Regions from separate parts of the Paenibacillus sp. FSL K6-3182 genome, predicted to be linked through region 1. Evidence: a T-box and tRNA genes for the amino acid it is inferred to sense, from the RefSeq annotation. Region 1 holds a T-box; the other regions hold tRNA genes.
The links. A T-box is a leader RNA that pairs with one kind of tRNA and senses whether it is charged. The one in region 1 lies ahead of MHH56_RS15580 (alanine--tRNA ligase), so its partner is inferred to be a tRNA-Ala.
Positions count from the first base shown of each region.

Region 2: it has a tRNA-Ala gene. The T-box ahead of MHH56_RS15580 (alanine--tRNA ligase) is inferred to sense a tRNA for this amino acid. The anticodon was not compared.
Region 3: it has a tRNA-Ala gene. The T-box ahead of MHH56_RS15580 (alanine--tRNA ligase) is inferred to sense a tRNA for this amino acid. The anticodon was not compared.

Region 1 covers NZ_CP150265.1:3,565,367-3,572,792, forward strand. The annotation lists gene MHH56_RS15575 (S-layer homology domain-containing protein) at 1-4,196, shown strand, start outside; T-box leader at 4,681-4,924, shown strand; gene MHH56_RS15580 (alanine--tRNA ligase) at 5,034-6,914, shown strand.
Region 2 covers NZ_CP150265.1:2,415,766-2,423,191, forward strand. The annotation lists gene MHH56_RS10355 (ABC transporter permease) at 1-487, shown strand, start outside; gene MHH56_RS10360 (AraC family transcriptional regulator) at 1,115-1,966, opposite strand; gene MHH56_RS10365 (glycoside hydrolase family 4) at 2,142-3,530, shown strand; tRNA gene MHH56_RS10370 (tRNA-Ala) at 3,687-3,760, shown strand; gene MHH56_RS10375 (endo-1,4-beta-xylanase) at 4,403-7,426, shown strand, end outside.
Region 3 covers NZ_CP150265.1:5,178,735-5,186,160, reverse strand. The annotation lists gene polA (DNA polymerase I) at 1-307, shown strand, start outside; gene mutM (DNA-formamidopyrimidine glycosylase) at 356-1,198, shown strand; gene MHH56_RS22950 (MntP/YtaF family protein) at 1,339-2,061, shown strand; gene coaE (dephospho-CoA kinase) at 2,077-2,673, shown strand; gene MHH56_RS22940 (lytic transglycosylase domain-containing protein) at 2,670-3,236, shown strand; gene MHH56_RS22935 (alpha/beta-type small acid-soluble spore protein) at 3,344-3,562, opposite strand; gene nrdR (transcriptional regulator NrdR) at 3,706-4,188, shown strand; tRNA gene MHH56_RS22925 (tRNA-Ala) at 4,305-4,381, shown strand; gene MHH56_RS22920 (TetR/AcrR family transcriptional regulator) at 4,786-5,415, shown strand; gene MHH56_RS22915 (ABC transporter permease) at 5,471-7,426, shown strand, end outside.

The DNA.
Region 1 (7,426 bases):
CCGGCAATGAAGTTCCGGACGGACTTTTTCCTAAATATGCCGTCGATGGAGACTCGTCAACACGCTGGTCTTCCGATAAATACGACGATCAGTGGTTTGAAGTAGATTTAGGCGAAAAGAAGGAGATCGGTCAAGTTATCATTCGTTGGCAGACGCCAGCTACATCCTACCGCGTGCTGACCTCAGTCTATGGTGATAATTGGGAGAACATTACGCTTGAGAATGATGGCATTATTAATTGCCAAGGTGGAACGGAAGTCCTAAATTTCCTTTCACGAGAAGCAAGATACGTCAAGTTTGTAGGGGTTGAGCGGAAACCGGCTGATGGCATTCTGTATGGGTACTCATTCTATGAGTTCGAGGTATACAGGGAAGATCCACTAGAGAAAATCATCAAAGGGATTCACGGCATTGAACCGATCAGTCAAGGACAGACCGAGTTCCCATTCCCGGCTGTACCAGAAGGTTATCAAATCTCCATCTACGGATCGGATGCGCTGCCTGTCATTGACAAGGAAGGCGTCATTCACCCCCCATTGGTGGATAAAAAGGTTCATGTGATGCTGCAAGTACAAAGCATGGAGGACCCAACGCAGAAAGCGATAACGCCGTCTTTCGAAGTTACGGTCACAGGATTAAATCAACAGATCGAAGGGCTGAATGAGGAACCGAAAGTAATTCCGTCCCTGCAAGAATGGATTGGGAGAACAGATCAATATACATTATCGTCTGCAGCGAAGATTGTCTATAATGACCCGTCGTTAGCCAAATCAGCAGCTATCGTCCAAGAAGATATGAAAGCGATTACGGGACGGGAATTGACTGTTACCCAAGGGACACCATCCATCGGAGATCTGTACTTGTCCTTAAATCCGACGGATAAGGTCTTAGGTCAAGAAGGTTACATACTCGATATCGGTGATTATGTAGCCATTATGGCGCCGACGGTAAAGGGTGTCTTCAGCGGAACGCGTTCCGTGCTGCAAATTCTGAAGCAGGATGAAGGTCATGACCAGATTCCGAAGGGGCAGTCCCGCGACTATCCGAAATACGAGACACGCGGATTTATGATCGACGTGGCTCGCAAATTCTATACGATTGATTTCTTGCGGGATTACGTGAAGATGATGGCTTGGTATAAGATGACGGATTTGCAAATCCATTTGAATGATGATATAGGTAATCGCGGTACGTTTCGGTTAGAAAGCGAGAGGTATCCGAATTTATCAAGTATAGATGGCTTTTATACGAAAGAAGAGTTCCGCGATTTGCAGCGGTTAGGTCAAGATTATGGTATTAATATTATACCTGAAATCGATACGCCGGGGCATTCGCGTGTTTTTACGACATTAGATCCTTCTCTGGGGACTGATTCGCATCTCGACGTCTCAAAACCCGAGACCGTCGAATTTGTCAAGAATTTGTGGAGTGAATATCTTGATGGCTGGAAAGGCGGAGACCCTACATTTCTCGGTCCTGATGTTCAAATTGGAACCGATGAATACAAAGGAAACACGGAAGATTTCAGAAAATATATGGATACCATGATCAAATTCATCAATAGTAAAGGGAAACATCCTTTGTTGTGGGGCGGATTGCAAGAGTACGCCGGTAAGACACCGATCAGCAATGAAGCGACCATGGCGATCTGGCATTTACCGTATGGAGGACCGCAGCAAGCAATCGATCTTGGTTATAACATCATTAACATCAATAATAGCTATTTATATCTCGTACCCCGACTTTATGCCGATTATTTAAATACGTCACTCTTATATCAGGAATGGGAGCCTGTAAAATGGTACGGTGCGACGCTGCCTTTCGGCCATCCGCAATTAAAAGGCGGCATGTTCGCACTTTGGAACGATATTTCGTATGAAGCGGGGCTATCGATGGATGATACCCATGTCCGCTTGCTCCCTGCCATGCAGGTCCTTTCCGAGAAAATGTGGCACGGCGCGAGAAGCGATGTAGACTACGACACCTTTGTGAAGACGGCCGCGAAGATGGGCGATGCGCCGAATACCCACCTTTCCTATGATGTGAAAGTCAAAAATACGGAAGGAAGCGTCCTTGATTATTCGTTCGAAAACAATTTCATCGACGCATCCGGTAACGGATACAATGCAAGAAGCAATAACGTCGATTTTGTCAAAGGAAAATATGGGCAAGGCGCCCACTTCAACGGCGGTACTAGTTATTTGAATACACCGCTCAACAGCTTAAACTTTGGTTGGACCGTCTCTATGTGGATTAACCCGGATGCGGACAATCCGGACGATACCGTATTAATGGAATCGCCTGCGGGAACGGTAAAATTAAAGCAACACGGCACCAAGGGTAAATTAGGATTCTCTAAAGAAGGATATGATAGCGCATTCAATTACAAAGTGCCGGCTGGCCAATGGACTCATCTTCTCATCACGGGGGACAGCAATGGCGTCTCGCTCTATGTGAACGGGAATGAATACGTCGAGAAGCTGGCGCAGCCAGTGCAGCGCATTCAGACGCTTGTCCTGCCTGTCGCGAAAATCGGCGGCACAACCAACGCGTTTAAAGGAACAATCGATAACCTACAAGTCTATAATCGCTTCATTCCGCTGCTCGATGTGAACAACTATGCGCTGCATCAAGGAACCGATGCCTCGGGATTAGAGGCGGCATGGGTACCTTCAAGCCAAGCCGTCGATGGAAATATGATCACGCGCTGGGCGAGTACGTACAAAGACGATTCGTGGTTCACCGTTGACTTGGACAAAACGCAAAATATTAGCAAGGTCGTCATCGGATGGGAGACGGCCGCGAAACGGTTCAAGATTCTCTATTCCACTGATAACGTAACATGGAAAAACGTGATGGCAGATGATCGAATTCTTACGGCCAGCGATAAACGAGAGACGAGTACGGTGGAATTCGCTCCGAAGAAGGCCAGATACGTGAAATTCCAAGGAATTGAGCGAATGCCGGTCTATGGCGAATACTACGGATATTCCATCTATGAGTTCGAAGTGTACGGCGATGATCTAATGGAACCCTACAAAGAATTAATTGATGCTGCCGAGAAATTGATTAATTTGAACAAAGGGAACGAGGAGCTTCGCAAACAATTGATGTTCCTGTTGGATCGATACCCGTATCATTTCGAGACAGTAGTGGATACGCTGCGCGATCTGAACGCGAGGTTGAAGGATTCTATCGATAAACCGGAACCGAAACCTCCAATCGACACTGATAATCCTAGACCTGGCGTGAAGGAAGGCGAAGCGACGATCAAAGCCGGCGAAGCGGGAACGGTCAGCTTAGGCAAGCAGATCACCGTCTCTGTTCCGGTAGGCGCAGCGAAAGAAACGATGATGCTGCATCTGAAGAAAATCGACAAATCCGCTGACTTGCTGACGCAGCAGCCGAATGCAATAAGTCCGGTGTTCGAATTGTCAAAGGATGTGAAGGGCGGCTTCGATAAGCCGATTCAGATCAGCTTGACGTTTGATGTGAGTAAGCTTGGCAAAGATCAACAAGCATCTGTGTTCCAATATGATAAAGCAACAGCGCGTTGGGTGGAACTCAAAGGCACGGTAACGGGCAGTACGATTCAAGCGGATACGCATAATGTCGGTATATTCGCCGTCTTTGCCGTCAATCGTAAGTCGACCGAGCCGAAGCCGGCCTTCAAAGACATCGCAGGCCACTGGGCTGCCAATGATATTCAAGCAGCCGTGCAGCGAGGAATGACGAACGGATATCCGGACGGAACATTCAGACCGGATCAGTCCGTGACACGCGCGGAATTCACGGTATGGCTCGCGAAGGCGATGCAGCTAAGCGGCGAAAGCCGTACGAAGGCGTTCGTAGATCAAGCCTCGATCCCGATATGGGCGAGTGAGGCCGTGGCGCAAGCTGTAGAGCTCGGACTCATTCAAGGCTATGCAGATCAACGGTTCATGCCGAATCAGCCGATCAGTCGCGCAGAGATGGTGACGATGGTCGCGAGAGCATTGAAGCTGTCTAACGACGCAAGCGCAAGAACGAGCTTCGCAGATGACAAGCAAATCCCGGCATGGGCGATCGGAGCCATTGATGCAGCTGTGCAGCAAGGCTGGATTCAAGGGCGTGGCAGCAATCAATTTGCGCCGAATGCATCGACAACACGCGCCGAATCGATCACTGTCTTATTGAAAGCATTCCCAAAGGCATGAATAAAGAAGACGCTCATCATCACCAAGAGATGTTGAGCGTCTTTCTCATTCATTAAAGCGGGCGAAGCGCGACTTATGGCGTCTCCTTCAAATGCTCGATCATATCAAGCCAAGTGTATTATTTCCCAAAAATTATACTTCATATTAAACTCTATATGTCGGACGACAAGAACATATATACAACTGAAGTCTCCTAAACAGCGGCTTTTTTATTTTTTGTATAGAAGTTCTTGTCGTGAGCTCAAGTCAAGAACTTCTATACAAAGCCGTATTGGACAAGAACCCCCGTAATCCCCAGCAATACACGCTTTATTAAACGTGGAATTGAGGTTGAGGAGAATTATAATTTGGCTAAAGTCAGAGGATGCGAAGCAACCGAATTGCCAAAGCTGATGGTAGAATCGACAGACTTATACCTTATAAAAAATAGTGGAATTAATTGACAGAGCAAGTTGAGTGTGATAGCATTGCTTTAACTTAAAACGAAAAGGCTATGATGAGAAATAGTAGCTATTAGGGATCTCACAGAGAGAAGATGGTTGGTGCGAATCTTCATTGATCTAATAGTGAAGCAGTCTCGGAGCTGTGAACCGAACAGAGGAATCTTAGTAGGCTTCAACGGAGTTCCACCGTTATTCAGGAAACAATATCGGAGATATCCCGTATTGATAGAGTGCAGAGAAATCTGAAATTAGGTGGTAACACGGACATAATAGTTCGCCCTAAGTTGACAAGAAATATGTCAGCTTAGGGCTTTTTTGTTTTATTTCTTCTCGTTCGAATATTTGCAAAATAATTTTCTGAGAATAATTAATAATTGAAATGGAGGTATTGATCATGGTGAAAATGACACCAGATGAGTTAAGAAAATCATATATTGATTTTATGAAAGGAATAGGGGCTAGCCAAGTGCCCTCTTCTAGCTTGTTACCAGAAAATGATCCCTCAACGTTGTTTACAGGAAGTGGAATGCAACCTATGGTTCCTTATTTATTGGGGGAAAAGCATCCGATAGGTAATGAGATTGCTAATATTCAGAAGTGTTTAAGGACAGTGGATATTGATGAAGTAGGAGATACGTCGCATCTGACATTTTTTGAAATGATAGGTCGATGGGAGTTTAAAGCAAATGAAAATAACTATAAGAAAAAGCAAATCGATGCCATTTGGAATTGGCATATTATCGAATTAGGAATTGATCCTGGCAGGCTGTATATCAGTGCTTTTATAGGAAGTGATGATTTGAATATACAGAAAGATACGGAAGCCATTCAAATCTGGTCAGAAAAATTTAAATCAGTTGGTATAGAACCTATCATTGAAGATGATCCCTATCAATATGGGGCATCTAGAGGTGGAAAAATATTCTTATACGATGAAAAAGAAAATTGGTGGAGTCGATCCGGAAGTCCATTGGATATGCCTGTTGGTGAACCGGGTGGGCCTGATAGTGAAATGTTCTATGATCTTGAACCAGGCGGTGATTCACTGGATCATCCTGCTTCTGTAAGCGAGAGGTTTTTAGAAATTGGGAACAACGTATTTATGTGTTACAAAAAAGAAGACACAGGATTTGTAAAAATGAAAAATCCAAATATTGATTATGGAGGCGGATTAGAAAGGGTTGCAACAGCCCTTAATGGTGACAAGGATATTTATAATACGGCTTTCTTCCTTAATCCCAAGAAAAAATTGATGGAGTTAAGTGGTAAACAATATACTGACGATTTAAAGTCGTTTAGAATCATACTTGATCATGTGAGAGCGGCTACTTTTCTAATTAATGATGGTGCGGAGCCAGCTAATAGTGATGCAGGGTATATAACAAGAAGGTTATTAAGAAGGGCGATTCGTGCAGGTAAAAAAATAGGTATACAAGGAAGTTTTGTGGGTGAGTTGTCTGAAGTTTATATAGATGAAGCAACATCTTATGAAGATTTGATCGGTAATAAAAAGAAAGTTATCGAAATAGTAAATAAGGAAGAAAATCTTTTCTATAGAACTTTACAGCAAGGAGAATTTGAAATACAAAAACATCTTAAAAATAAGGGTAAAGTTACAGGTGCAGATGCCTTTTATTTTTACGAAACATATGGGTTTCCCTTGGAGTTGACGGAAGAGTTTCTAACTGAAAGTGGATATAGCATGGAGGACAAGGCGTCTTATATAGAGGCGGCAAAGAAACATGCTGAAAAGAGCAGAACTGCTTCTGCGGGTAAATTTAAAGGTGGATTAGCTGAACATTCAACAGAAACAACAGCGCTGCACACGGTATCTCATTTATTACTTGCTGGTTTAAGGGAAGTTTTAGGTGATCATGTTCATCAACAAGGAAGTAATATTACTTCAGAACGATTACGGTTTGACTTCAACCATGATGAAAAACTTACGCCAGAGCAAATAGCTGAGGTGGAAAAGTATGTGAATGATGCGATTTCATCAAAAGCAGTTACCTATATTTCAGAGCTGCCTAAAATTGAAGCGAAAGAAAGTAATGTTGAAGGGAATTTTTGGGATAAATATCCGGATATCGTTAAGGTGTATACAATCAAAGATAATGAAGGGAAAGTTTGGAGTAGAGAAGTATGTGGAGGACCTCATGTAGATGATACAACAAACTTAGGAAAGTTCAGTATTAAAAAAGAACAATCTTCTGCTGCTGGAGTTAGAAGGATTAAAGGAGTAATTAATAAAAATTTCCAGAACGCGGAACAATAGCTGATGTTTTAGGATTGCCATTTGTAACAACGTTATGAGTTGCCGGGAATCCATGATGAATGATAATTTCGGCAATCGAAGAGGGTTTGACATCGCTTGGCCTTTCCGTTGGCGGTACCGGAGCACAGTATTCAAAGAAAAAGCAATTCAGATTAAATCCGAATTGCTTTTTTACTGCAAGAAAGGGAAACTTATAAAAAAACAGAACGAAAATCGAGCTATATGGTGTATGACACTAAATTGTCGGATGACAAGAATATGAGCCGATTAATTACCGCGTAAATCGCGGTTTTTTTATTTTATCGGTACATATTCTTGGCAATGTGCAATGTCAAGAATATGTACCGAATGCCGAAAAAGGCCAAGAATGTATAGCGATTGCCGATGAGCTATTTATCATGTGTTGGGCTTGTTTCACAATAAAATAAAGACTCGGCCTCTGTTCTGCTGGGCGTTAAGCTAACGGGCAGGTTAGTTTAATCAATTCACGAATACCTTAAACATGGTGAATT
Region 2 (7,426 bases), 1.1 Mb from region 1:
TTACATTTCCATGAAGCGTGCGCGGATGTACACTGTTATTTCAAAAATATTAATTGCAGGCCTATTCACTTTGCTTACATTTTTTGTAATGATCGCTGCGGATTTGATCGGAAGATCAATTTTCTTTAACCATGCAATGATTGGAGATGGGGGTTATTTTGCGAAATTGTTGATCGGCCAATTTTTACTTCATTGGGCATTTTCAATTGTAATCTTATGCATCTCCATCATTAGTAGAAGCTTGATTGCTAGTATTGTAGTTGGATTTGTTCTATCGTTGAATGTTTTTGGAATGATTGTAACTGTCTTGGAATCCATCATTGATGACGTTCATTTGTCCTCTTTCTTAATAGTTAATACGATCTTAAGCGCAAGAGATTTTGATAATATAAATGATCTTGTTCATGTAGCTAGCGTGTCGATTGTTTTCATAGTTATATTTTCATTTATAGCCATCAGATATAAGATCAAAGAGGATCTGAAATAAAAAAATGAATACTTGAAGTTAGAATAAGCACGGGGGCTTAGATTAGTTGGCGCTTCGATTCCGCCTAGCTCCACCATACTTTTAATTCAGATACGGACAGAGGTGCAGTTTTTGATTGGGTTGTGGTACTCCACACATGTGGAGTGCGGAAACATGAACAATATTTTATGGGGACGAACTGAGATGTGTTGATGTAAATACGCAAGGACGTTTCGCTGTACGGATAAGGAAATCAAAGAGATCACGTTGATCGATATCCTAGGTACTGAAGCGGACGATATTGTGGATCGGGTACAGCTGAAGATTGAGAAGAGCAAAATATATATTTGTTGAGGCTTAATGTAATGATGAGATAATAAAATTGATCTCGTAAGGAATAATTTCAACATTTTGGCGGCTGAACCAAAAGAGCTGTACATCATTCCAAAAGCAGGATGATCTATAGTGGTTTTTTCAGGGTTAGATGCTGATAAAGGATCCCCATCTTATCAATTTATTGATGATATGCATATAAATTACGCTTGAACCTCAGCGATCGCTATCGGGTCAATGAGAAACAAGTTATTTTCGTGCCTGAGCTGAAACGGGAGACAAAAAGCTGTTAGGGGCATGTCCTCTGACAGCTTTTTACTCGAACTTTGACGGTGCAACGTTATAGTATTTTTTAAAAGATTTCGAAAAGGTATAAGGATCAGGATAACCCAGAAGGTTAGCAATTTGTTGAATCGTATATTTCTTTTCGTTCAAATATTCTCTTGCCCTGTTCATTTTAATCTGGTAAATATATTGTCCCGGAGTAATGCCCAAGGCTTTCTTGAAATAAGTGATAAAGTATTTTTCTGATATGCCTACAAACGCTGCAAGCTCATTTATTTTAATAGATTTGTGCAGATTGTTATTAACGTATTTGAACACTGGCTGCAACACGTCCAAATTGCTCTGTACTTTTCTTGACGTTCTCCCATTCAGAAATGTGCCGGTATATTGGCCTAGTCCGTAGAGTTCAATAATTTTGGCAATAACGGCCGTCAGACAAGCCTTCAAATATAAACGGTTTCCAGGTATGCTTCGTAATAGATTCGATTGCGTAAAGGCTTTGCCGAACAAAATGGCTTCTTCCCGGATCAGCTCTTGCGGTATGACCCCCGAGAGCTGAAAATCGTTTAGAATTCGTTGCTGTTTGCCGATTTCAAAATCGAAATGAATATAAATAAACCGGCACCCCTTATCACTAGCTGCTGCCATATAGGGAACCCCTGGGTAAAAAAAGACCACATCTCCCGGGTTTGCTGTATGTTCAAAACCATCGATAGTAATGGTAACGATTCCCGATTGAACGAACCAAAGATCATAGTCGGTGTGTGCCTTGTGTTCAATCCATTTCGTGTCGTGGGTAAGCTCAAAGAAGGATTTCATTCGAAGCGAGATCAATTCCGACAATTCATTGAGAATCCCCATATCCGGCATATTCTTATCCATTGGCATCCCTCTATATTCCTCAACCAGAAGACATTGCTCATATTATTTTAGTATATCACTGGATGTGTTAATCACAAATATTCGTACTATTTGACATGAAGGTGAAACTATCTCATATTCTACTTTTAAACCATTCTCCTATAATTAGGTTATAACCAGTTAGGAGGACTTGATCATGATGGATTCGAATGTTTCACAACCGAAGGTAGTTATCATTGGGGCTGGGAGTCTTTTCTTTGGGCGGCAGTCAATCTGGCAAATGGTTCACTCTAAACATTTGAATAACGGAACACTTTCTTTAGTAGATACTGACGAAGAAAAACTATCCAAGATGGTAAGGCTCGCCGAAATGGTTGCAAAGGAAAACAATGTATCTCTTAAAGTGGAAGGCTCGACGAATAGGAGACAGGTATTGAAGGGAGCGGATTTCGTCGTTCTCAGCTTTGCTGAGGATACCGTCAAATACCGTGGCATCGATTGCCAGGTTTCTTTAAAATATGGAATTCGGATGTGCTCTGGGGATACCATCGGTCCAGGCGGAATCTTCAGGGCAATGAGAGAGCTGCCAGTTATTATGGAATGCGCTAAAGACATTGAGGAACTTTGTCCCGATTCGTGGGTAATCAATTACATCAATCCATCTACCGTCCATGGGATCGCGTTAAGCCGATATGCGCCGAATCTTAAATCCTTTGCGCTTTGCGACTCCCATCACATGCCGCACAAGAAAGCTTACTACGCGATTCGAGCGGGTATCATTCAGGAACAAAGCGAATTCAATGAGGAGATCGACCAGAGATTTGATTTCCGCGTTGCTGGTGTCAATCATTTCACCTGGCTGCTTAAGGCGGAGTATGACGGAAAGAATGTTATGGCTCCGATTGCCGAGGCATTAAGGAGGTCGGCAGGGACGGAAAACAACGGTGGAGATAGAGGAGCAAAGGCGCTTTATAACGATGCAATCACTTATGAACTTTATAACATTTTCGGGTATATTCCAACATGTACGGCCCATACCAAAGAATATGTCCGGTATTGGCAGGGGCTTGGCAAGAGGGAAGACGTCATCCCGCCTTTATCGATTTGGGAAACGGAAGACCGGTATAAACGGCATGAGGAAATGTGGCGGCAAGTGGATGACTTCATCTCAGGGAAAAATCCTATCGCCGATTATATGAAATCTTTCGGACCCGATCACGCTACGGATATTATCGAAAACATGGTGGGGAATTTGAACAAGCGGTTCTTTATTAATACGCTCAATAACGGTGCTGTGACCAACATGAATAACGACTCGTTCCTTGAGTTGTTAAGCGAAGTAAGCATGGATGGAATCAAACCGCTTCATATGGGTGAAATGCCGAGGGGAATCCGGGGCATGCAGGAGCTGGTGCTGGATACGCACGAACTGACTGCGGAGGCTGTTGTTGAACGGAGCTACACGAAATTGAGAAGAGCGATGATGACCGATCCGCTTGTGAATTCCATACATGATGCGGATTTAATTATTAAAGAGTTGTTGGAAAAGGAAAGGGAGATCATCCCCGAATATTGGTACGAGTAAACTAGTACGGCAAACATAATACCTAAACAATATTTTCAAAACAATAGACTTGAAATAGCTCATGCTGAAATTGCATGAGCTATTTTTGTTAGGTTTAACTCAGTTGGGAGAACACCATTACCAGTTTAACACCCATAAAAGTTAACAACTAAATATGGGGCTATAGTTTAGGGGGGAAATAGGTCGCTGGCAGCGATCAGTCGGCGGTTCGATTCCGCCTAGCTCCACCATACCTTATCATCAGAACGGCAGAGATGCCGTTTTTTTTATTTTATTTTGTGCTTGGATATTTCAAATCCCTAACTGAGAACATTTGAACAGTTTAGGTATGTATGCTGAAATTCAGCAATTATTTTACATAATTACTAAAATGAAATCAAATGCTTGGTTCTTTGTAACGTCACACATGCTGAGTGGACGTGGTACTAGAGGTGTAGCTAACATGCTGACCAGTAACTCTGCCGCAGTTTATCGCTAATACTGAGGCTCTTAGGGAGCTTGGGGTTGTCGATGGTGAAGAGAATCCACTAGAAGCATACACGGAAATTCAAAGTGCGATCGACAATGACCTAAAAATACATGAGCATACGCTCGTCTGGGAAAGCCAATCGATTCCGTGTCTGAACAACGCTAAGATCTCTGCTGAATTATGTTCATTTATGATATATCCTTTTATTTGAATTTAGCTGGTGGTTCATAAGTTCGGATCTAATATCTTCTTTAATTTTTATAGTAGAATCTCTACTTCGTTAGGTGCCGCCCTATTAAAACGCTCATTATAATTGAAGATACGGGAAGGAGAAGTCATTCAACATCAAAATTGAAAGCGCTTTAGGCAACATCAAAATCCATTATAGGGGGAAGGACATCAAATGAGTAGACGCTTCAAACAGCTATTGTTGTCACTGTTAGCCGCTGCACTGTTAGTGCCGCAATTTTGGTATGCTCCAAATGCAAATGCTGCGAGCGCAACGGTACCTGTCATCCTGTACCACGTAATCACCGATAATCCATCCGGAGATTATCAATACAGCACAGCCAACTTCAAAAAACAAATGAAGTATCTGAACGATAACGGCTATACCACCGTATCCGCGGAACAGTACGTCGACATTATCGTGAACGGGGAAACCGCTCCTTCGAAACCGATCCTGCTGACGTTCGACGACGCAACACCGGATTTTATTACAAACGCGCTTCCAGTATTGACGCAGTACAATATGAAAGCGGTATCTTTCGTCATCCAGGACAATATCGGTTCTTGGGGAATGACGCTGAGCCAATTGAACACGCTGAAAAACAACCCGAACATCAGTCTTCAAAACCATACAAAGACGCATGATCAAGCCGTATGGACGACTAGCATCACCAAAGCGACCGCGGCCGCGGAAATCCAATCCGCTAATACGTTCTTGAAAGGAATTACTGGCAAAGATCCGATCCTTCTTGCCTATCCTTACGGCAACTACAACGCGGACGTAAAAGCAGCCGCGACGGAGAACGGAATTAATGTCGGTTTCAAAGCCTGGAGCGGCGATGACGACGCCTTGGCGATGGGACGTATTCTCATTAAGAAAGACGATACTTTAAATACCTTCGCAGCCGCGATCGGCGGACCTACACCTCCCACACCGGAAGCGATCGGGAACATCGTCGTTTCGAACGACTTCGAGAACGGCACGCAAGGATGGTTTAAGCGCGGTACCGAGACGGTAACGGCTTCGACCAATGCCGCTCAGAGCGGAACTGGCAGTCTCTTAGTGCAAGGAAGAACAGACAACTGGAACGGCCCGGGTTTTAACCTCGCCGCCACCGGCAAACTGAACAAGGAATCAGTTTACGAGTTTTCCGCATGGCTTAAACTCAAAGAGGGAACGACCGGCTCCGAGACAATCCAATTCGGCGCTCAACAGACTGGGGCAGCCAACGAGTACCTGAATCCAGGCTCCGCGGCAACGGTAACAGCCGATGCTTGGGTACAAGTCAAAGGCGAGTATACATACGACATGAACGCCAATGCCCTGCAAGTCTACTTACAGAGCAGCAGCAGTAAAACCGCTAGCTTCTACGTCGACGATTTCCAAGTGAAAGTCGTCAAACCGGCCGTTCTAGTCGAGAAATTCGAAAACGGCATAAATGGGTGGACCGGCAACGGCGCTACGGCGACCGTAACGAATGCCGTCTCCCACTCCGGATCGAACGCGCTTCTCGTGACGGGACGCGCCCAAAATTACCACGGCCCGAGCCTAGCGTTGACGAATACGCTTGAAAAAGGCGCAGAATACGAAATTTCCGCCTACGCCAAGCTGGATAACGGAGCGGCTTCTACGCAGCTAAAGGCATCGATTGAGCAATCCGGATTAACCGGCAACGATCAGTTTAAGGAAGTAATCGGGTTGACGACGGTCACCGACGGTGCTTGGGTGAAACTGAGCGGTACTTATACGTATAACACCGCCGCTACGGGAATTAAACTCTACTTCGAATCCGAAGACGCCGGTAAAAATACAAGCTTCGCGATCGACGACATCGTCATTACCCAGACAAGCGCAGCTCCTCCTCCAGGATTCTTCGTCCTGTCCCAAAGCTTTGAGGATGGTCAGCTCGGCGGTTGGGCGGATCTGGGATGGAACGGCACCGGTACTGCGGTAGTATCGTCTGACTACGCATCCGAGGGAACGAAATCCCTTCTGTATAAGGACCGTTCGGACAGAAAGAGCGCCGTATCGCTTAATTTGACCAGCAAGTTGGTATCCGGTCATAAATACGATATCTCATTCAAACTCCGGTCCGCTCAAGGAACCGATAACTACCACTTAGGCGCGAAAGTCAAATCCGGCGGTACGGATAGCTTCCCATGGATTATCCAAAACCAGGTCGTTACGGACACCGTCTGGAAGTCATTCGAGGTGAAAGGCTACGAAGTACCAGCCAACACGACCGAATTCCTAGTGTGGATCGAAGCGAACATCTACGGCTCAGACGAAACAGTCACGGCGAAAGCCGATTTCTATATGGACGAATTCGTAATCAAAGACGTTACGCCTGGCGCTGAGCCTGCTAGAACGCCTGCAGTGCCATTCAATACCGTAACGTTCGAGGATCAATCGAATGGCGGCTTTGTCGGCCGCGCGGGAACGGAAACGTTGACCGTTACGAATGAAGCCAACCATACTGACAACGGTTCTTATGCGATGAAAGTAGCAGACCGTACGGACTCTTGGCACGGTCCGACGATTCGCGTCGAGCAGAACGTAGACAAAGGCAGCGAGTACAAAGTAACGGCATGGGTCAAGCTGATCTCGCCGACCAGCTCGCAGCTTCAGTTGTCCACGCAAGTCGGCAACGGCAGCACCGCCAGCTACAATACCATACAAGCAAAAACCGTTAGTGCTGCCGACGGATGGGTGAAGCTTGAAGGCACCTATCGTTACTCCAGCGTAGGCGACGAATTTTTGACCATTTACGTCGAGAGCTCCAGCAACAAGACTGCTTCTTTCTACATCGACGATATCAGCTTTGTGAACACGGGCTCGATCCCTATCTCCGTACAAAAAGACTTGACGCCAATCAAGACAAAGTACCAAGATGATTTCTTGATCGGCAACGCGGTATCCGCGGCGGATTTCGATGGCACTCGCCTGGAGCTTCTCAAATTGCATCATAATGTCGTAACGGCGGAAAACGCCATGAAACCGGATGCGACACAGGCGGTGAAAGGTACTTTCACTTATGCGGATTCGCTTGTCGATAAAGCGATCGCCGCAGGGATGAAGGTACACGGCCATGTGCTCGTGTGGCATCAGCAGACGCCTGCGTGGATGACTACTTCGAACGGTTCGCCTTTGAGCCGTGACGAGGCACTCGCCAATATGAGAACGCACATCCAAACGGTC
Region 3 (7,426 bases), 1.6 Mb from region 1:
CATCAATGCTTCTAATTTCAACTTGCGATCCTTTGCTGAACGTACGGCGATGAATACACCGATTCAAGGTACTGCGGCAGATATTATTAAGCTGGCCATGGTCCATATGGACGCTGCGCTGCGCGAACGCAAGCTGAAGAGCCGCATGCTGCTGCAGGTGCACGATGAGCTCGTGTTCGAAGTGCCGCAAGAGGAGCTGGAGCTGATGAAGACGCTTGTGCCTGAAGTGATGGCTGGAGCGCTCAAACTTGATGTTCCTTTGAAGGCCGATATGAGTTTCGGTGACAATTGGTATGAAGCAAAGTAACCCACTGGCGGGCAGTTTCGGGTATAATGGTTGTTGAGGTGAGGAGAAATGCCTGAATTGCCAGAGGTAGAAACAGTTAGAAGAACATTAATTGAACTTGTAGCGGGAAAACGAATCCAATCAGTAACCGTTAGACTCCCGCGTATTATACAGCGTCCAGCAGAACCTGAACAGTTCGCGGATGCGCTTGTCGGACATACGATCCAGACGGTTGAGAGACGCGGCAAGTTTTTGCGGATCATCTTGGACGGGCTCGTACTTGTATCGCATTTGCGAATGGAAGGCCGATATGGGGTTTTCCCATCTGAAGAGCCGATTGAGCTGCATACCCATGTCATCTTTCATTTCGAAGATGGCACGGATTTGCGTTATAAGGACGTTCGCCAGTTCGGTACGATGCATTTATTCCAAGAAGGGCAGGAGCTTGAGCTTCCGCCGCTAAACAAGCTTGGTATAGAGCCGCTTGAGCCAGCCTTTACGCTTGAAGCGCTTCGCGGAATACTCGAGAAACGCGCGACTAAGATTAAGCCGCTATTGCTTAATCAAGAGCATATTGTCGGTTTGGGCAACATTTATGTAGACGAAGCTTTATTTCAAGCACGCATACATCCGGAGCGAACACCTAACACATTGAAGCCGGCCGAATGGAAGCGACTTTATGAAGCGATACGCTCGACACTGGGAAATGCGGTTGAAGCAGGCGGTTCGTCCATTAAATCGTACGTTAATGGACAAGGCGAGATGGGAATGTTTCAGCATCAGCTGCTTGTATACGGCAAGAAGGATGAGCCTTGTCCAACTTGTTCAAGACCGATCCATAAATTTGTTGTTGGCGGCCGAGGTACACATATTTGCAATAAATGCCAGACACTGCAAGCATCAGCAAAATAATACGATTCGCAGCAAATGTTAACCAGCATGCACAGTCAAATACTCCCCGCATATGATAAGTGTGTTACGAACAATAGGCGGATGTCTACTTACAGCTTCTTGTAAGCCGGATCGCCGCTGTGCGGGGAGGGACTAAAACATTGTTCGCGCATGTAGTTTCACTATTAGTTCTTGCTGTTGCTGTTAGCGTAGACGGTTTTGGTGTTGGCGTTACTTACGGTTTGCGGAGGATCCGCATACCGATCGTGTCAATACTAATTATTGCTTGCTGCTCTGGTATTATTATTTATTTGTCCATGCAGGTTGGCGGATTGATAACCACGTTCCTGTCTGAATTCGTTGCGCGTCTCATTGGCGCATGTGTCCTCATGCTGATTGGTGTCTGGGCGCTATTGCAGCTTAGACGAAACAAACAGCAGCAGGATGATGTGAGGCATGAGCACGTAGAAACCGCAGTACAAGAAAGTGCTGCTTCGGCAGAAGCTGGCGCAAAAACACATGCCGGTGAGATCGCGAGCGCTGCGCTTGTCGTTATGGTAGAGCTGAAGCGTCTAGGGCTCGTTATTCAGATTTTGCGCACGCCACAGTCGGCTGACGTCGATAAATCAGGCACCATCTCTGCATCGGAGGCCGTCATGCTTGGCTTTGCATTATCACTTGATGCATTTGGAGCAGGACTTGGGGCTGCGTTGATCGGATTGCCTTCCTTACTTACGGCTTTAACCATAGCGGCGGCGAGTGCGCTTTTTCTTGTAGGCGGCATCCGTTTTGGCTTTCGTTTCTCCGCTTGGAAAGGCATGCAGACATTAGCTATGCTGCCAGGCATATTATTAATCATAATCGGAATCATGAAGCTGTTATAATTTGAGGTGAAAAGGATGATAATCGGATTAACCGGCGGTATTGCCAGCGGCAAAAGCACAATCGCAAACATGCTCGTCGAACGCGGTGCGCTGCTGGTCGATGCCGATCAAGTCGCAAGGGAGGTTGTACTTCCCGGGGAACCAGCATTAGAGGCAATCGCCTCTACGTTTGGACAAGCTGTCCTTGAAACGGACGGTTCTCTTAACCGCAAAGCTCTCGGCGAAATTGTGTTTCGCGATAAACAATCACTAGCAAAGCTTGAATCCATAACCCATCCAGCTATACGGGCGCGGATGCAGCAAACCATACATACTTACGCAGAGCAGTATCCAGAACGATTAGTAGTAGCTGACGTGCCGCTGCTATACGAGACGAAGCAGGAGAATCTGTACGAAGGTATTTTGGTCGTATATGTACCCGCTGAGCTTCAGAAAAAACGCTTAATGGAACGAAACCAATTGCCTGAAGAAGAAGCAAGCCGGCGCATCGCATTGCAAATGGATATTGAGCAAAAGAGACTGAAAGCGGATTGGGTCATCGATAACAGCGGATCGCTGGAGGAGACGAAGCGTCAGCTGGATGAATTTTGGAAAAGTAAGTGTTTGTCATGAGGGTATTCCAAAAGAAAAGGGTGCTGCTCGTCCTGCTGCTTGGTTTATTGACGATTTTATTTCTCAAATCAGATTGGCTTGCGGAGTGGATGTATCCGGTTCATTACAAAGAAGACATTCGTGCAAGTGCTTCTAACTATGGCGTTGAGTCGCATTTAGTGGCCGCGATTATTCGCAGTGAAAGCAATTTTCAGACAGGCAAGGAATCGAAGAAGGGTGCACTGGGCTTAATGCAAATTATGCCTGATACGGCTGCATGGGTCGTTCAAAAAGCAGGATTTCAAGCCGTAACGGATGATATGCTTATGAATCGTGCAGACGTTAGCATTGAGGTTGGCGCGTGGTATTTAAGATCTCTTAGTCAACAATTTGATCAAAATAAGATAGCTGCAATTGCTGCATACAACGCAGGTCCAGGAAATGTTCGCAAGTGGCTTGACTCGGGGACTTGGGATGGAACGATCGAATCGGTTAAAGAAATTCCGTTTGGAGAAACTAGACACTATGTGCAGCGAGTCATTTACTATTATAATAAGTATAAGGACCTATATCCGAGTCTTTAATGGATGATCCTTAACGATAACGAAAATAAATGAAGCCTTGGAGGCTCGTCTCTTCATGGACAAGCCCTGCCAAAGCTTCGGTTATTCATACAACTTTTAATGAATCATTATTTGTATTGACCAGCAAGGGATTGCTCGGCAATTTGCACTAGGCGACGGGTAATGTATCCCCCGATGGAGCCTGCGTCTTTTGTAGCCATGTTGCCGTAGTATCCGTCTTGCGGAATTGCGATGCCTAGCTCTTGAGCAACTTCATATTTCATTTGGTCAAGGGCAGCTGTCGCTTGTGGCACTACCAATTGGTTACTGCTGCGGGATGCGCTCATGTATGTTCACCTCCTTGCGGTTGGTAAAAGTATTATGTGCAAAAATCTGAACTTCATTACAGGAATTACATGGAAATTAAAATTTTTTTTCGAAGAGTCCATTTTTGAGGCTCAAGCGACTAAGAAAGGAGGCAATACGCATCATGAAATGCCCATACTGCGACTATGCCGGAACGAAAGTATTAGATTCCAGACCGGCCAACGAAAACAAATCCATTCGTCGCCGCCGTGAATGCGAAAAGTGCAGCCGCCGCTTCACGACATTCGAAATGATTGAAGAGACGCCTCTGATCGTCATCAAAAAAGATGGCAGCCGTGAAGAGTTCAGCCGTGACAAAATATTGCGGGGTCTTATCCGCGCCTGCGAGAAGCGTCCGGTACCAGTGGAGCGCCTAGAGGTAATCGTATCCGAGGTTGAGAAGGAGCTGCGCACAACGGCACATGCCGAGGTTGATAGCAGCGATATTGGTGGAATCGTTATGAACGAGCTTTATCCTGTTGATGAGGTAGCTTATGTCAGGTTCGCATCTGTTTATCGCCAATTCAAGGACATCGATATGTTCATGAAGGAGCTCAATAACTTGCTGTCCAAACACCCGCTCAATGGTATGATAGATAAAGATTGACAGTTTTGACGACCCTGTGCTAAGATCTATCTTGTCGTCATTTGGGGCCTTAGCTCAGCTGGGAGTCCACTTATGGTTGGTTACACTACCATAAAGAACTGCATAAGAATGATCACGGGGAATTAGCTCAGTCTGGGAGAGCGCTTCGCTGGCAGCGAAGAGGTCAGGGGTTCGAGCCCCCTATTCTCCACCAACACTTTAAACTTAAACGGCAGAGATGCCGTTTTTTTTTTTTTTGTATTGATTTGATTTTGTTGCAACACACCAGACATGTGGAATGATTGATGGTACGAAAATGAAAGAATGAAAAGTGACAGATTCAGTAATGTTATTGCCTCGACACATGTGAAGAATTCAGCATAGTGGAGGCGATGAGAGTTCAAATCCCCTCGTCTCCACCAATACCATCAGAGAAGACACCGTGTTAGGTGTCTTTTTTGCGTTGTGTAGAGACGAGACACGGGATCGCTTTTGTCAGGGGTTCAGTCCGTGCCTTATTTAATGAATCTGCTTGACAACATCATAGAATAATATGTTATTCTTTAAAAGAAAGATTTATAGACAGGCAGTCGGTCGGTTTGTTGAGGAGATGTAAAGATGAGAGTTGTAAAAGAAGCTCAGGAACGCAGGAACGAAATCATTGACGCAGCTGATGAGCTTTTCGGCCAGAAGGGCTTTGACGGCACAAGTACAAACGATATTCTCGAAAAGGTCGGCATTGCGCGAGGAACATTATATCATCACTTTAAGTCGAAGGTGGATATTATGGACGCGCTGATTGAGCGGTATAGTGTCCGTCTTTTAGGCACGGCGCAGGAAATTGCAACAGACAATAGCATACCTGTAGTCGAGCGCATTATTCGCGTTGTTATGGCACTGAACTTAAGCGGCGGAAGCAGCAAGGAAATTATGGAGCATATTCACAAGCCGCAGAACGCGCTTATGCATCAGAAAATAGAAAAGGTCATTATCAATGGCGTTACGCCGATACTGACGGGAATCATCCACGAGGGCATCCAGCAGGGACTGTTCCACACGCCATACCCGTATGAATGCATGGAAATGGTCGTGATTTATGCGAATACCGTTTTTGATGATGATATGGTTCAAATGACGAACGAGGAGCGTGCTTCACGCATACAAGCCTTTGTTTTTAATGTAGAAAGGCTGCTTGGTGTCAAAAGCGGAGGCCTTATAGATGTAATGCAGATGTTTGACGGTGGATAGAGGAAGCGACGAATAAATCTGGAAAATCCCTAGGGAAATAATACAGAGGTGACTTATGTTTAGCAGAATAATCCGCAATGACATTTTTAAGAGCAAAGCGATAACGGTGACAACAATGGTATTTGTCGCTGCCTCAGCTATGCTTGTTTCACTCGCGGCGATACTCGTTGTCAATCTCTCTGGCGCGCTGGATACGCTAATGACACAAGCTAAAACTCCACATTTTATGCAGATGCATTCGGGTGAGATTGATACTGCGAGGCTTACGGCTTTTGCGGAACAAAACAGCAGCGTCGATGAATTTCAAGTGGCGGAATTTCTGAACATTGACGGAGCGGAGATTATATTGGGCGATAATTCGCTTGCGAACAGCGTTCAGGACAACGGTTTAAGCGTACAGAGCGGAAAATTCGATTATCTTCTAGATCTGGACGGGAACGTCATCAACGTATCTGACGGTGAGATTTATGTTCCGGTAAGCTATTTGAAGGATAACACTGCAAAGATTAGTGACAAGGCCGTAATAAGTGGAAAAGAATTTACCGTTAAGGGATTTCTCCGCGATTCGACAATGAATTCTTCGCTTTCCGCATCAAAGCGATTTCTTGTAAGCAGCAATGACTATGCGGAAATAAAAAGCCTTGGAAACATAGAGTATCTGATTGAATTCAGATTAAAGGATATGTCGGCGTTAGGCGCATTTGAAACGGCATATGCCTCCGCAGGACTTGAAATGAACGGGCCAACGGTTACATATTCGCTTTTTAAAATGATGAATGCCATTTCCGACGGGATGATGATTGGGGTTATCCTTCTGGTAAGCCTGCTTGTCGTGGTCGTCGCATTCATGTGCATACGCTTTACGCTCCTTGCAAAAATCGAAGACGATTATCGCGAGATTGGTGTTATGAAAGCTATAGGGCTGCGTGTCTCGGACATCAAGAAGATTTATCTAGCGAAATACATGGCAATTGCGGCGGCAGGCTCTATTCTCGGTTTTGTTCTTTCATTTGTTTTCAAAGGCATGCTTCTTGAAAATATACGGCTTTATATGGGGGAAAGTAAAAATTCTTCTTTTGCCGTGGTTTTAGGAATTATCGGTATATTGTTAGTATTCCTTGCCATTATGGCCTATGTTAACGGAGTGCTGAAACGCTTTCGGAAAATTTCAGCCGCGGAAGCCATACGCTTTGGCACTTCCCAGGACAAAAACAGGGGTGCTAAGCGTTTTACCCTGAGCGGAAGCAGACTGTTTAACACGACGAATATTTTTCTCGGTATCAAAGATGTTCTCTCAAGGAAAAGACTATACGCCACAATGCTAGCTGTGCTGGTGATTTCGGCATTTATCATGATTGTTCCGCAGAACCTGTACAACACGATTTCCTCAAAAAGCTTCATCAGTTATATGGGGATTGGAAACTACGATCTGCGCATACAGACCAACAATATCGATAATATCTCTGGAATAGTCACTGAAATCGTTGAGACGATGAAAAGCGATCAAGCCATATCAAAGGTTGGCGTTCTTACAACAAAAACATTCAAGGCAAAAACGGAAAACGAATCAGAGGAAAATATTAAAATTGAGCTTGGCGACCATTCGATATTTCCTATCGTATATTCTAAGGGCAAAGCACCCGCAGCAAATGATGAAATTGCATTTTCGACTATATATGCCGATGAGATGAGCAAAAAGGTTGGCGATGTCATAACGCTGGTGATTGAGGGACTGGAGAAAGATCTCACGGTTAGCGGAATCTATTCCGACATTACCAACGGTGGCAAAACCGCCAAGGCTGTATTTGCCGACAATTCAGCGGGCATTATGTGGAGCATTGTCAGCGCTGAACTTTCGGATAAATCCCTTGTTGACGTGAAGGTTGCGGAATATGCGGACAAGTTTGATTTTGCAAAGACTTCAGACATTGATGAATTTGTTACACAGACCCTTGGCTCTACAATAAGCTCCGTCGAAATGGCCTCCTACGCCGCCGTCGTCGTTGCGTTA